2 regions of the Rothia sp. 110740021-2 genome follow, and region 2 is predicted to be linked to the other one. Evidence: riboswitches for the same ligand, from Rfam matches in the RefSeq annotation. Region 2 holds a riboswitch; the other holds the start of a gene.
What was found. A riboswitch is a leader RNA that binds a small molecule or an ion and turns the genes downstream of it on or off. The one in region 2 is predicted to bind S-adenosylmethionine.
Positions count from the first base shown of each region.

Region 1 (7,501 bases), on a different contig from region 2:
CGGTGACCCGAAATGTTGATCACGTCATCAATACGGCCGAGGATGTACACGTTACCCTCTTCGTCTTCCTTCGCGCCGTCGCCGGCCAGAAACCAGCCGCGCTCGCCGTAGTGACGCCAGTAGGATTCCAGGTAACGCTGCGGGTTCTGCCACACGGTACGAGCCATGGACGGGCCAATCTTATCGACGACAATAAAGCCCTGCTTGCCCGGTTCGACCGGGTCGCCGTGCTCATCCACCACACGGGTGGACACGCCGGGAACGGCGCGGGTAGCGCAACCGGGCAGGGGAGTGCAGCGCGGGGTGTCCTCCGGGTAGGTGCCCTCGGGCGCGAATGCCGGGTCGTGCGGACGCGGCGAGCACACGGTCGAACCGGTCTCTGACTGCCACCAGGTGTCAATGAACGCCGCGGTGCCGCCGCCCACGTGCTGACGCAACCAACGCCACGCCTCCGGGTTGATGGATTCGCCCACCGAACCGAGCAAACGCACGGTCGAGAAGTCGTACTTGCCGGGCTCCGGGCCATTCGGGAACGCGCCCATGAGCGAACGAATCAGGGTTGGGGCGGTGTAGTAGTTGGTCACGCCGTAGCGTTCAATGACCTCAAAGTGGCGGCCGTAATGCGGCGTGTTCGGGGTACCCTCGTAGATTACCTCGGAGACACCGTTCACCAGCGGACCGTAAATTTCGTAGGTGTGGGCGGTCACCCATGCGAGGTCGGCGGTGCACCAGTGAACGGTGGACTCAACCTTCTGTGCGTCATTGACCGCGGACAGCTCATCGGGACGCAGCACGCCGTTCTCGTCCACGTAATCCGGCAGCAGATCGTACAGTAGCGCGTGAGTATACGCGGTCTGCACCAGGTAGCCACCCATCGTGTGCACCAGGCCCTTGGGCTTACCGGTCGTGCCGGAGGTGTAAATAATGAACAGCGGATCCTCAGCATCATGCAGTTCGTAGGCGTGAGTGTCTGGCTGATCGTCCACCAGGTCGTGGTACCAGACGTCGCGGCCCTCAGTCCACGGCACAGCCGCGTGTGCAACCGGGTCGGAGGCGCTGGTGCGGTCCACCACGATAACGTGCTCAATGTTGTTCTCACCCGAGCATGCCTCATCAGCGTTCACCTTCACGGGAACGACCTTGCCGCGACGGTTCTGGCCGTCGGTGGTGATGAGAACCTTCGCGCCGGTGTCTTCCACACGGAACTTCAGCGCCTCGGCGGAAAAACCACCAAAAACGAGGGAGTGAATCGCGCCAATACGTGCGCAGGCGAGCGTGAAAATAATGGTTTCGGGAATGACGGGCAGGTAGATGACCACGCGGTCACCCTTACGCACGCCCAAAGACAGCAGACCATTCGCTGCCTTCGCAATACGACGCTGTAGCTCGGCGTAGGTGATGGCCTCACGGTCGCCGGGTTCACCTTCAAAGTAGAGGGCTACCTTGTCGCCGCGGCCCGCCTCCACGTGGCGGTCTACGCAGTTGTAGGCGACGTTGAGCTTACCGCCCTCGAACCACTTAATTTCGGGGATGCTGAACTGTTCGATGCCGTCCTTATCGAAGCCGAGGGACTTCGGCTTCTCGAAGCGGTGCGCGGTGTGCCAGGGCTCAGCCCAGGTGAGGCGCTGTGCCTGCTTCTCCCAGAACGCGACGCGTGCCTCGTCAGATTCGAGGGCGGGATTCGGGGTGGGGTTCAGCGGGTCGGTGAACGAGTAGGGGGTGGGCAGTCCCATTATTCTCCCATCGGTTGCTGGCATTAGCACCCTTGCTCGCCGTGCCGTTGTCTGTGCGACCGTGGGGTCTGTGTGTGCGTTGACGAGGGGGTTGCTGCGACGTCGTTGAGCCAGGTCTCTCGGTCGCTCTGGATGGTTTGCCTTCTTAGTAAAGCGCGCCCGAGGGGGCGGACGCAAAGGGGACCGTCATATTCGGTATGGTGAGCACCAGTTCGTAATATAACGACATATTTAAAGACCCCGCACCGCGCTCACTGCTGTGGGGCGCGGTGCGGGATTCATCATCATTCAGTAGACGACAGGTTTCCCCGCCGACTTCTTTCTCCGGCACGTAGCGATGATTAGCTCATCTTCGGGGGAGCAACCACGCAGCGGACATCTCTCCTAAAACTCAGAGCGTGCTGAGTATTGTGTCTAGCTGTGGTTCTAGTTGCTGGGGTACTTCGCCTTCACCCAGCGCTCGAATACGCCCACCAGCGCGTCGGTAATCTTACCGAGCACCGCCAGCGCCACAATAGCCAGCAGCAGGCGGTCGGTACGGCCATTATTCTGCGAGTCGGTCAGCAGATAACCCAGACCCATAGATGCACCCAGCAGCTCAGCGGCGACTAGGAACAGCCACGCCTGAGCTAGCGCCAGACGCAGACCCGAAACCACCGACGGCAGAACCGCGGGAAGCTGAACCGTGGTGAACAGGCGCAGACCCTTCAGTCCGAAGGCGCGTGCCGCCTCCACAAGCTTCGGGTCAACGTGCGCCAGGGCCGCAGAAACTGTGGTGTACACCGGGAAGAACGCACCAATAGCAACCAGGGTCACCTTGGAATTCTCGCCGATACCGATCCACAGCAGAAGCAATGGAACCCACGCCAGGGACGGCACGGCACGCAACGCACCGATAGTCGGCGCGGCAATCAGACGCACCGGCGCAGACAAGCCAATCAGCGCACCCAGCACCAGGCCAAGCACGGCACCAATACCGAAACCAATCAGTACACGCTGAGTAGAAATCGCCACGTGGCGACCCAACTCGCCGCGCTGCGCTAGCTCAATACCGGCGCTGACCACACGGTCGGGGGACGGCAATTGGACCTGGGTGAACACGCCGTTCGTGCTCAGGATGTACCAGAGGGCAATCAGTGCCAGGGGAAGAATCAGACCCAGGTACTGCTTACCGGCGAACGGGTTCGACGGTAGCTTCACGGATGAGACGCGCTTCTCGGCACGCTCAACGCGAGCGCTGGAGGCGGCGGTAATCGTTGCGGCGGTCATTACTTCTCAACCACCTTCGCGATCTTCTCGACGGCTGCGTTGTCAGCCTTCTTTGCGAACTGGTCGTCCACAATGCTGTTCAGCGCCTTGTCCACGTCGGATTGGGAAGGAACGTCGCCGGACTCGACCAAAATCGGGCCGACACCCTTCAGAACCTCAACCTGCTTAGCGCCCGGAACCGGGTCAATATCCAGGTGGGTACGCTCCATGACGACCTGGGCGGTCTCGTGCTTAATGCCGGACTCCTCCTCGACAATCTTCACTGCCTCTTCGGGGTTCTTCTTAGCCCAGGCGCGAGCGTACTCGTACACGTCCACGATAGTCTGTGCGGCGGTCGGGTTGGACTGAATGAACTTCTCGGCCGCGTTCAGGAAGCCGTAGGTGTTGAAGTTTAGGTTGCGGTAGAAGAGCACGTCGCCGCTTTCCACCTCGGCGGCAGCCATGATCGGGTCCAGGCCGCTCCACGCGTTGACCTGACCGTTATCCAGGGCGGTACGGCCGTCGGCGTGCTGCAGGTTCTGAATGGTCAAATCCGAAGCGGAAATACCCTCCTGCTTGAGCGCCTGCAGCAGTAGGAAGTACGGGTCGGTACCCTTGGTCACAGCAACGGTCTTACCCTTCAGATCCGCAACCTTGGTGATGCCCGAATCCTTGCGGGTTACCAGTGCCGACCACTCCGGCTGCGAGTAGAGGCTAATGACCTTAATGGGGGAGCCATTAGCGCGTGCCAGCAGCGCCGCCGAACCAGCGGTCGAGCCGACATCAATATTGCCGCTACGCAGAGCCTCATTCGCCTTGTTCGAACCAGCCGACTTGACCCACTCAACCTTCTTGCCCTCGGCAGCGAGGGCGGTCTCAAGCCAACCTTTCTTGCGGATAATCAGGGACAGCGGGTTGTAGGTGGCGTAGTCAATGGTCACGGTGTTCTGGCTGCCACCACCGGCAACACCGGAGGCGTTAGCGGAACCGGAACCTTCACCGGCGCAGGCGCTGAGCAGAGTAGCAAAAGCGGTGGCTGCGGCAAGGGACTTGAGGGCGGTACGGCGAGACGGGGAGTAAGTCATGATGAAATCTTTTCGCTTCTGAAGATGATGGTGTGATGTGCGGGAAATGTATTTCGTGGCGGCTTTTAGGCGTTATCTTCCACGCCGAGCTCAGCCAGCAGTTCGCTACGCAGTGCTGTGATCTCTGCATCGGCGCGGTCACGCGGGTGAGAGCGTTCAACGGTCACAATGCGCTGGATGGTGGCGGGTGCCTCCGGGGTGTCCTTACCGAGGATGATGACCCGGTCAGAGAGGTACAGCGCCTCTTCCACATCGTGGGTGACCAGCAGAATCGTGGTCGGGTCTTGACGGTGCACGTTCAACAGCAAATCCTGCATGTTGATGCGGGTTAGCGCGTCCAGAGCACCGAAGGGCTCGTCGAGCAGCAGCACGCCGGGGTTACGTGCGAGCGCTCGCGCCAGGGACACACGCTGAGCCATACCGCCTGAAATTTCCTTGGGACGGTGGGTCGCGTATTCGCCCAGGCCGACCAGGTCGAGCAGACATGCTACCGATGCTGTGCCTTCAGATTTTTTGGTGCCCTGCGGCAGTCCGAGCGCCACGTTGTCGGCTACGGTGCGCCAGGGGAGTAGGCGCGGTTCCTGAAAGCCGATAGCGACGCGGGGGTCGAGGCCGGTCACTGCCTTCTCGCCGATACGCACGGTACCTGCGGTGATGCGGTTCAGACCTGCTGCTGCACGCAAGAGGGTGGATTTGCCGCATCCGGAGGAGCCGATGACGGAGATAATCTCGCCGGGGGCTACCGTGAAGGAGACTCCGCGAAGAACTTCGTGGGTTCCGCCGGGCACGGGGAAAGATTGTCCGACGTTTTCAAAGCTCAGGGGGACGGCGGCGGTGGATACGGCGTGGTGGCCGGTGTTTTCACTGGTGGGTACGTCAAGTACTGCACTGTTGAGTGTCATGTCACTTCCATCGGTCCTGGCGTTAGCACCGGGGCGAAAAAATCTGTGCCGGTTGCTGCGACGTCGTGGAGCCAGGTCTCTCAGTCGCTCTGGATGGTTTGCTCCTCCAACCCTATGGGCTATGGCGTGCCTCAATCAATCCAGTGGGCGCGTATGAATTTCTATGACTGTATATTTCGCATTTGTCGCGAAATATTTCGGTTGCGCGTCACAAAAATATTTTTTCGTCACAAACGTGCTCTCCCTCCTGCGCGCCCCGTACACTCAAACCACGAGATTATGAGTCCCGGCGCTAAGCTCTGGCTAGCCGGGCGGCAACCCTCTCCCGTAGCGGGGTGCCCCAGATGATGATCTGGCCTCAACGAAAAGAGGCAAGTACGGCGCGAACGCGCCACCTGCACGAAGGCCACCACCGAACGCAGAAGGCATCAGGAGGCGGCGCGCGGGGTGCAGGGTACAAACCCGATCGTCCCCGATCATTCGCGAAAGGAAAATCGATGGCTGAGCAGAAGAAGCGCATCGTAGTTAACGCATTCGAGATGACCTGCATTGGTCACCAGAGCTTCGACCTCTGGCGTCACCCGCGCTCCCGCGCAACCGAGTACAACACCATCAAGTACTGGACTGACCTGGCTAAGACCCTTGAGCGCGGCCTGTTTGACGCCGTGTTCATCGCTGACGTTGTCGGCATCTACGACGTGTACAAGAACTCTGCCGCTCCCGCCATTGAGGGTGCCGCTCAGGTTCCCGTGAATGACCCCGCAACCCAGATTTCTGCAATGGCTGCAGTGACCGAGCACCTCGGCTTCGGCGTGACTGCTGCCGCTACTTTCGAGCAGCCCTACACCCTGGCTCGCCGCTACGCCTCCCTCGACCACCTCACTGAGGGTCGCGTCGGCTTCAACGTGGTGACTTCTTACCTGCCTTCGGCTGCTGAGAACCAGGGTCTGCCCACCCAGATCCCGCACGACGAGCGCTACGAAATTGCTGACGAGTTCCTGGACGTCTGCTACAAGCTGTGGGAAGGCTCCTGGGAAGACGGCGCAGTCGTCAAGGACCGCGAGCGCGGCATCTACGCTGACCCCTCCAAGGTCCACCCGATTGGCCACAAGGGCAAGTACTTCTCCGTGCCCGGCATCTCCCTGACCGAGCCGAGCCCGCAGCGCACCCCCGTGATCTTCCAGGCTGGCGCATCCAGCCGCGGCCAGAAGTTCTCCGGTAAGCACGCTGAGGCTGTGTTCATTAGCGCCCTGCGCCCGGACCTGACCCGCGTTGTGACCGACCGTATTCGTGCCGCTGCCGAGGAGCAGGGCCGTAGCCGCGACGACGTGAAGATCCTCGCAATGCTCTCGGTCATCGTGGATGAGACTGAAGAGAAGGCAAAGGCAAAGTACGAGGAGTACAAGAAGTACGTGAACCTCGAATCTGCACAGGCCATTATCGGCGGCTGGTCCGGTGTTGACCTGTCCCAGTTCGACGAGGACGAGATCCTGAACTACGTGCAGACCGAGTCGATTCAGTCCTTCCTGACCCCCTTCACCCTGCAGGCGAAGGATAAGAAGTGGACCCGTAAGGACATCGCTGAGCACACCACCATCGGTGGCATGGGCGAGGTCATTGTTGGTGACCCGGTTCAGGTTGCTGACGAGCTGGAGCGCTGGATCGACGAGGGCGGACTGGACGGCATCAACCTGGCATACCACGTCTCCCCGGGCTCCTTCGAGGACTTTATCGAGTACGTTGTTCCCGAGCTGCAGAAGCGCGGCCGCTACCGCACCGAGTACGAGGGCAACACCCTGCGTGAGAACATCTTCGGTAAGGGCCACACCAAGGTTGCTGACAGCCACCCGGCTGCTAAGTACCGCGGCGCATATGTGGGTAAGCCTTCGGCAGCTGACACCCCGGCTCGCGCAATCGCTGAATAAGCGTTGTCGCTGATGCGCACCGTGTAGGTTCGCTCAAACTTAACGATTGAAAACAAGAATGCCCGTTCTGCTGGGGATGTGTATCCCAGGCGGAGCGGGCGTTTCTTCGTGCTGTGCCGCCGCCGTTTTCTTGATACAGGGCACCTTCTTGACGCGGTGCTTTCTTTATACTGATTGGCATGATTGAACTGAACAAGGTTGAACTTAACCATGATGACCGCTGCCCCTGTTCGAGCGGCGAGGTGTACGGCGCCTGCTGCGGCAGGTTCCTGGGCGAGTTTGTCGCCTCCGGCACGTTGACTGCTCCCACGCCGGAGCAGCTGATGCGCTCGCGTTTTACCGCGTTTGCGACCGGGAATGCGGCGTATCTGCTAGCGAGCTGGCATCCGAGTACTCGCCCGGCCACCTTGGAGTTGGAGGATGATATCCGCTGGTATCGCCTGGATATTCTGGGTGCTTCGGGTGGCCCGTTTGATGCATCAGGTACGGTGGAGTTCGTTGCGTATTACCGTTCGGGGCCGGGCACACCTGCGGAGGAGCGGGTGAAGGGCAGCATGCATGAGCTGTCGCGTTTTGAGAAGGTGGGCGGCGCCTGGTTCTATGTGGAT
Region 1 is NZ_JBSZFE010000003.1:121,163-128,663, forward strand. It holds gene ACUXHH_RS07730 (AMP-binding protein) at 1-1,733, opposite strand, end outside; gene ACUXHH_RS07735 (ABC transporter permease) at 2,160-3,002, opposite strand; gene ACUXHH_RS07740 (aliphatic sulfonate ABC transporter substrate-binding protein) at 3,002-4,066, opposite strand; gene ACUXHH_RS07745 (ABC transporter ATP-binding protein) at 4,132-4,968, opposite strand; SAM riboswitch class I at 4,973-5,068, opposite strand; SAM riboswitch class IV at 5,244-5,352, shown strand; gene ACUXHH_RS07750 (LLM class flavin-dependent oxidoreductase) at 5,466-6,893, shown strand; gene ACUXHH_RS07755 (YchJ family protein) at 7,073-7,501, shown strand, end outside.
Region 1: it holds a riboswitch for S-adenosylmethionine, as region 2 does, so the genes downstream of both, ACUXHH_RS07750 (LLM class flavin-dependent oxidoreductase) here and ACUXHH_RS06470 (bifunctional o-acetylhomoserine/o-acetylserine sulfhydrylase) in region 2, are expected to answer to the same signal.

Region 2 (7,501 bases):
TAGTTACCGCCCATTCCAGGGCACGAGCGCCGCCGAGAGAACCACCAATCACGTAGCGGAAGCTGGTCACCCCCAGGGCCCGGGCCAGGTACGCCTCAGCACGCACAGAATCACGGATGGTTACCTGCGGGAAGCGGGAACCCCAGTATTCACCGGCACCCGGGTAACCTTCGGGAATGATGCTTGCCGGTCCAGTCGACCCATAGCAACCACCCAGAATATTGGGGGCAATCACAAAATAACGGTTAGTGTCTACGACCGAGCCGGGCCCCACGATGCCTTCCCACCAGCCATCCGATTCAATAGCCCGAATCAGCGGGGCGGGCATGTCGGGGGTGGGTACGCCCCGAGAGACATGCGTATCGCCAGTGAGTGCATGCAAAATCAGGATGGCATTGTCGCCAGCCTCATTGAGCGTACCCCAGGTTTCGTAGCCGATAGTGACCTGCGGAAGAATCACGCCGGATACGAGCTCCAAATCGCCGATGTTCAGCTGACGCAGATAGCCTTGTGCTTCGGGGTGTTCGCGCTGGGTACCTGCCACGGGGATGGGCGCGGTAACAGGCTGGGTGGTACCGGACTGGTTAGTGCTCTGGGTAGTCATGGGGGTCCCTTCACTGGGTTTGGCCGGCAAGGTAGTGCCGGGTGTGAGCGGGGTACTCGTCTGTGGGTAGAAGGAGCAACGGGTGGGGCGGCATCAGCGCCGCGCAGTGACAAAACGCTCCGTAACGGGGAATCCGCAGGTGGACCGAAAAGCCGTAGCTTACCGGTCCACCTGCGGATTACATCACCGTTTAGGAGAGGGTGTCAAAGCCCAGCTGCAGGTCGGCGAGAATATCATCAATGTTCTCAATGCCTACTGCCAGGCGCACAAAGTTCGGGTACACGCCGATCTTCTCCAGCTCCTCAGCGGAAAGCTGGGAGTGGGTGGTGGAGGCGGGGTGAATTACGAGCGAGCGCACGTCACCGATGTTCGCCACATTGGAGTGCAGCTTCAGGGCATCTACGAAGTCGCGGGTCTGCTCCAGGGTTGCGTCTTTGAGGGTGAAGCCGAGAACCGCGCCGGGGCCCTTGGGCAGGTACTTCTGTGCACGCTCGTACCAGGGGGAGGATTCCACGCCAGCCCAGATGACCTTCTCGACCTGCGGGTTTGCTTCGAGCCAGTGGGCAACCTTGGTAGCGTTTTCAATGTGGCGTTCGATGCGCAGAGAGAGAGTTTCCAGACCGATACCGATGTTGAAGGCGTTGGTCGGGGAGATGGCGGCACCGGTGTCGCGCAGCAGGGAGACGCGCGCCTTCAGGATGTAGGAGAGGTTCGCGCCGAATGCGGAGTCCTTGCCCAGGTCGCGTGCGTAGACCAGGCCGTGGTAGCCGGGGGCGGGCTGGTTGAACTTGGGGAACTTCTCGGGGTCTGCACCGTAGTCGAAGTTACCGGAATCAACGATTACGCCGCCGATGGAGGTTCCGTGGCCACCCAGGTACTTGGTTGCGGAGTGGACGACCACGTCCGCGCCATGTTCGATGGGGCGCAGCAGGTAGGGGGTGGGTACGGTGTTGTCCACAATCAGGGGTACACCGTTTTCGTGCGCAATTGCAGCAATAGGCTCAATGTCGAGCACGTCGTTACGGGGGTTAGGCACGGACTCGCCGTAGAAGAGCTTGGTGTTGGGGCGGACTGCGGCGCGCCATGCGTCCAGGTCGTCCGGGTCCTCAACGAAGGTGGTTTCGATACCGAGGTCGGCGAGGGTGTACTTGAGCAGATTGTAGGTGCCGCCGTATACGGAGGGCGATGCAACTACGTGGTCGCCTGCACCGGCAATGTTCAGGATTGCGTAGGTGATAGCTGCCTGACCGGATGCCAGCAGTAGCGCGCCAACGCCGCCTTCCAGGGAAGCGATACGGTTTTCAATTGCTTCCTGGGTGGGGTTGTTGAGGCGAGTGTAAATGGGGCCCAGCTCGGCGAGGGCGAAACGGTTCGCTGCCTGCTCGGCGCTTTCAAAGACGAAAGAGGTGGTCTGGTAGATGGGTAGTGCCCGAGCTCCCGTTGCGGCATCCGGCGCCTGACCTGCGTGAATCTGGCGGGTTTCGAACTTCCAACCGGCGGGGTTGGCGGGAGTCGGGACGGTAGTGTTGTTGCTCATGCGTGGCTCCTAATGGGGATTCTTAGGGGGCCGCATGCCGACGGTACAGGAATCGTCGTCGAATAATCCTGTCACGATTGATGTACCGTTTTCGGTCACATCGGTCCCGCGCTTGCGTCACGCTCTTGCGTGCCGCCCGGTCTTCACCCAGGGCACCCCACCGCGGAGGAGGGTTGCCGGCCAGCTAGCTGGGGCTTATCGCTGGCGCTCTTGACCTGTTATTTAGAGTGTCATAGGGCACGGGGTGGGGTCAAGGGTTTTGTGGGTGTGCGGTACTTTAAGACATTTCATTGCAAAGATGACGTTTTTTAACGTCTGTCACCAAAAATCGCCTGCAACAAAACGTGAGTGACGATGCCGGGACAGTCAGAGGGCGAGGTAATTAGAATGCGGAGGTGAACACCCACTATTTGCGTAGTAACCTCCATCACTTTTATCTGTGCTTTTCGGTACACTGAAATGACACATACACTCACGCAGGGTACAACTCGCTACGGCTCGCTAAGCCGCTTATCCTGCTCAACATCCCTCCGGTATAGGAGCCAGAGGGTCATACCCGAAGGTTACCTACCATGTCTCTTGTTCTTGACGCCACGCAACTCAGCCGAGTCTTTGGCAAAGGTAAAAATACCTTTACCGCCGTCGACCGGGTGTCACTTCGCGTCAGTTCCGGGGAAATTCACGCCCTCCTCGGCCCCAACGGTGCGGGCAAAACGACGACCGTGCAGATGTGCTCGACTCTGCTCACCCCCACCGGCGGTAGCCTCACCGTGAACGGTATTGACGCTATCGCCCACCCGCAACGGGCGCGCCGTCACGTGGGCCTCGCGCTGGGCGGGGAGAACGGCTTCTACCCGCGCGCCAGTGCCCGCGATAATCTGCTGTTCTTTGCCGATGTTACGGGGGTTTCCGGGCGGGCCCGAGGGCACGAGGTTGAGCATGCCCTAGCCCGTGTGGAACTCACCGATGCGGCAACGCGGCCTGTCCAGGAGTTTTCCCGCGGCATGAAGCAGCGCCTACATATTGCCCGTGCACTGCTCGGCTCCCCCGCTCTGCTCCTGCTGGATGAGCCGACCAACGGGCTCGACCCCGATATCGCCCTAACCGTACGAACCCTTATCCGTTCTCTCGCGGAAGACGGCGCCGCCATTCTGCTCACAAGCCACCTGCTGGGCGAAATCGAGGACCTGGCGCACACCATCACCGTCTTGGGCGCTGGCTCCGTTGCTGTGAGCGGCAGTCTCGAGGACGTTGCCGCGCACGCAGGTATTGCCGCCACGACCGTGGTTCAGGTCGAGCCCACCGCCACCGAGGGCATTGATACGCTCCGCGGGTTCCTCGGCGATAAGGCGGCGGTACTTTTTGCCCCACGCGGTTCCGGCTGGGAACTGACCCTCTACTGGCACGGCGAGCGCGCCACGTTCGAGGCGGGCGAGACGCACCGCATCCTGGCGGAGGGACTTGCCGCCGCACGCATTGGGGCGCGAACCGAACCGTACACGCGCCCGGCAACCTTGGAAGAGGCATACCTGGCGATGGCGGAGGGGCTCAAGCGATGAACGCTCAGACGCAACGCTCAGAAGAGTTCCAGCGGCAGGGTCGACGGTACGACCTGTGGCAGGAGTGCGCCCGGCAGCTACGGCTCATGGGCTTTAGCCTGCGCCAGTTCCTGACGGTCCCCTACTTCATTCAGCTGCTCATTAGCACGGTACTCGGCTCAGTCATCCTTCAGGCGCTCGCCGTGCATGCGGCGGCGCAGAGCTCCGCGGGTCACTCCGTTGACCCGACTCTCGCGTGGACCCGCGCGGGCATTGTGGGCATGTGGTCGGTCTGCATCGTGTCTGCGGGCATCATCAATTTTGAGCGTTTCCGTGGGACCCTCGTGTACCTGTGTTCGGGGTCGATTTCTCCGGTGCGGGTGCTGGCGGCTATCGTTTCAAGCGCATCCGTTGTGGGTTTAGCGGCTTTGCCCCTGTCGTGGCTCATCTGGGCTCTTGTGACGCTCAACCCGCAGGTCACAGACTTTTCAGCACTCTGGCCGCGCTACGTTCTGGGCGTTCCCCTGCTGTGGCTTGCGTGTCTGTCGGTCACGTTCATGATTGCGGTGTTCTTCGTGGCGACGCCGAACGCTATCGCCTACGAGGAGCTGTTGCTCGTACCGGTTTTTATTCTTTCCGGGGTTCTCTTCACGACCATTGAAGCGCCCGCCTGGCTAGATAGTGTAGGCATGCTCATTCCCCTGCAGGCGCCGGTTCACCTGCTACTTGGGCGTACCGCCATCACTACCTCGGCGGATGCACTCTTGCCCGTAATTCAGACCCTGGTCGTGAGCTTCATCTGGGCGTTGTGCGCCTTCCTCTTTGCTCGGAAGGCTCTCGCCTCAGCCCGCCGTCGCGGCACCCTGGGGGCGATGTAGCGTGCGTGCTCTCTCCTCTGTTGCCCTGCCTGGCGCTGTATCACTGTCTGGCACGGCGCGTCGGGCTCTGTCGACCGCTTCTATTGGCTGGTCGTCGTCTATTACCTTCGCAACCCTCGGAACGGCCATCACGACCCTGGTTCTCGTACCCGGTCTTAACGTGCTTTTCACGGTGCTTCTGGGTGCTGATCTTGCCGCAAACGATACGGTACGCATCGGCTGCGCGACCGCCCTGATTGCGACCCTCAGCTCCGTGGCAGCCGGTATTGTCGCGCGCGTTGCCACAGACCGGTGGATTGGCGTCTTCGAGTACGTGTGCACGGCGCGCCCGGTAGATGCTGGATACTGGCTCGGTGCGGCGGCGGTACCCGCGTTGCTGGCATCCGTAACGGGTCTGAGCAATGTGGGCATCGTGTGGTTACTGTCCCTCACATCCTCCGCTACGGGAGCAAGTTCCGGACTTTTAGTCGGTGCCATCTTACTGATGCCGGTTGCGGTTCTGGGCGGGGTCTGCCTGGGCATTTTTGCCGCCGGGCTCGGTCTGTACCTGTCGGATCCGTACACGGGGTCGAATTTTCTGTCGATTATTCTGCCAGTGAGCGCGGGCGTGATTGTGCCGGTGAGTACCTACCCGGGTTGGCTTGCATGGCTGTGTTCCTGGGTTCCAGGGTCCCGGCTGGTGCAGGTTTTAGATGCCTCTAGCGGTATCGCGAACGGCACCGCGCCGGAGCTTTTCGCGCTCCTGGCGGCAGACACAGCCCTGGCAGTACTCTACGCCGCAATCGGGTTGGGGCTGATGGTCCTTGCCGCCCGCCGTATCCGTGCCGGCGCCCGCGCCTCGCTGTTGTAAACGGTGAAACCTGAAAAAGAACGAACCTTGTAATCACCCGCTATCCGGGCGCCGCAACCAAGAAAGACTATTCCTGTGACCATTGCTCCCGCTTCATACACCTTAGAGACCCTAGGGTTCGACCCTTCCTGGCAGGGTTCAGCAATCCGCGCCGCGTTCACCCTCGGCGGTACCCTCGAAAACTTTACCCTCGCCCGTGTCAGCGCCGTGCACCGCACCCGCTGCGAGCTACTGACCTGCGAGCGGGGTGAGCTCATTAAGCTTTCCGCTCCGCTGCGTCCGGTTGAGAACGACTACGGCGAAGAAGAGTACCCCGTCGTCGGCGACTGGGTACTCACCCAGCCCATCCCTGGAACCGGTAGCGATAGCCAGCCCGCGGAGCACAAACCTCTCGCGATACTGCCCCGGCGAAGCTACCTCACCCGACCCAGCGCCACCCGAGAATCCGCGGATCAGCCTGTCGCCGCCAACGTGGATATACTCTGCATCGTTGAGCCCTGCTTCCCCGAGCCGTCCATTGGGCGAATTGAACGCTACACCGCCCTGGCGCACGCTTCCGGGGTGCAGGTCGCGCTGATTCTCACCAAAGGTGACCTGGTAACGGCCGAACAGCTCACCAACTACAGGGACTCCCTCGCAGGTGGTGTGGATGCGGTGCTTGCCGTCTGCACGGACAACGGCTACGACCCTGCCCCGGTGGCGGAGCTTGTCGCCGGACGCACCGCCGCATTCCTGGGTCGCAGCGGCGCAGGAAAATCCACCCTGGTCAACGCCCTGCTCAACCCCGGAGTTGACCCCCGCGAGGATAACCAAGAACATCAGGTGCAGGTCACCTCCACAGTCCGAGATGCTGACGGCAAGGGGCGCCACACCACCACCAGCCGCCAGATGCTTGTTTTACCCGGTGCGGAAGGCTCAAGCGAAGGAGACTCGACCAACGCAAAATCATCATCTGGCACGGTGCTGATCGACACTCCGGGCGTACGAGCCCTAGCCGCAACGAGCGATAGCGCCGCGATTGACGAAACCTTCGACGACGTCTCCGGTTACGCTTCTGCCTGCCGGTACAGCGACTGCTCCCACGGTTCCGAACCCGGATGCGCGGTGCAGCAGGCGCTCGCCGACGGCTCTCTCGACCCCGAGCGCTTCGAACGCTACCGCAGGATGATAGCCGAATCCGCGCGTCTACGCCTGCGCTCTCAAGAACGTGAGTACAGGCAAAGTAACCGTGCCTTCACGAAGGCGAATAAGGCGGGCCGCCGCACCCTCATGTCCATTAAGGGGCGCGCTAACTAGCCACCAAATGCGCACGTTCCAGAAGAGCGCAGGGGGCTAATCTGGGTGATACTGCCCAGGCCGCAATATAGTAGCCTGCCTCACTCTTCGATACACTAGAACTAGGCGTGCCCACAGTCCCCCGCGCGCCCTCACCGCCACCCGGCGGCACAGGAACGCGGGCGCAGACGGCACACACCATTCACAAACCCATAACTCAATGAAAGAGGTGGCAGCATGGCTGAACAGAACCTCACCCCGCCCGTACCGAAGAAGGTCGAGCACCGCCGCGAACACCACGGCGACATCTTCAACGACCCCTACGAATGGCTCCGTGACAAGGAAAGCGAAGAGGTCCTCAACTACCTCAAGGCAGAAGCCGAATACACCGAAGCTGTCACCGCAGATCAGCAGCCCCTCCGCGAATCCATCTTCAACGAAATCAAGGACCGCACCCTGCTGTCGGATCTGACCGTCCCGAACCGTATCGGTGACTGGTGGTACTACAGCCGCATGGTGCCCGGCGGCCAGTACCCCGTCTTCTACCGCTACCCCGCCCTGAACGAAGGCGACGAGGTAGTGCGCTACACCCCGCCGACCGTCACCCCCGGCGAAGTACTCGAGGGTGAAGTCGTCATCCTCGACTGCAACGAATACGCCAAGGACATGGAGTTCTTCTCCCTCGGCAGCTTCCAGCCCGCACGTAACGGCAAGCTACTGAGCATCTCCGTGGACGAAAAGGGCGACGAACGCTACGAGCAGCGCTTCCTCAACATGGAAACCGGCTCCTTCCTCGAAGACACCATCCCCAACATCGCC
Region 2 is NZ_JBSZFE010000002.1:113,134-120,634, forward strand. It holds gene metX (homoserine O-acetyltransferase MetX) at 1-604, opposite strand, end outside; gene ACUXHH_RS06470 (bifunctional o-acetylhomoserine/o-acetylserine sulfhydrylase) at 795-2,141, opposite strand; SAM riboswitch class IV at 2,245-2,357, opposite strand; gene ACUXHH_RS06475 (ABC transporter ATP-binding protein) at 2,714-3,700, shown strand; gene ACUXHH_RS06480 (ABC transporter permease) at 3,697-4,557, shown strand; gene ACUXHH_RS06485 (ABC transporter) at 4,559-5,407, shown strand; gene rsgA (ribosome small subunit-dependent GTPase A) at 5,483-6,703, shown strand; gene ACUXHH_RS06495 (S9 family peptidase) at 6,920-7,501, shown strand, end outside.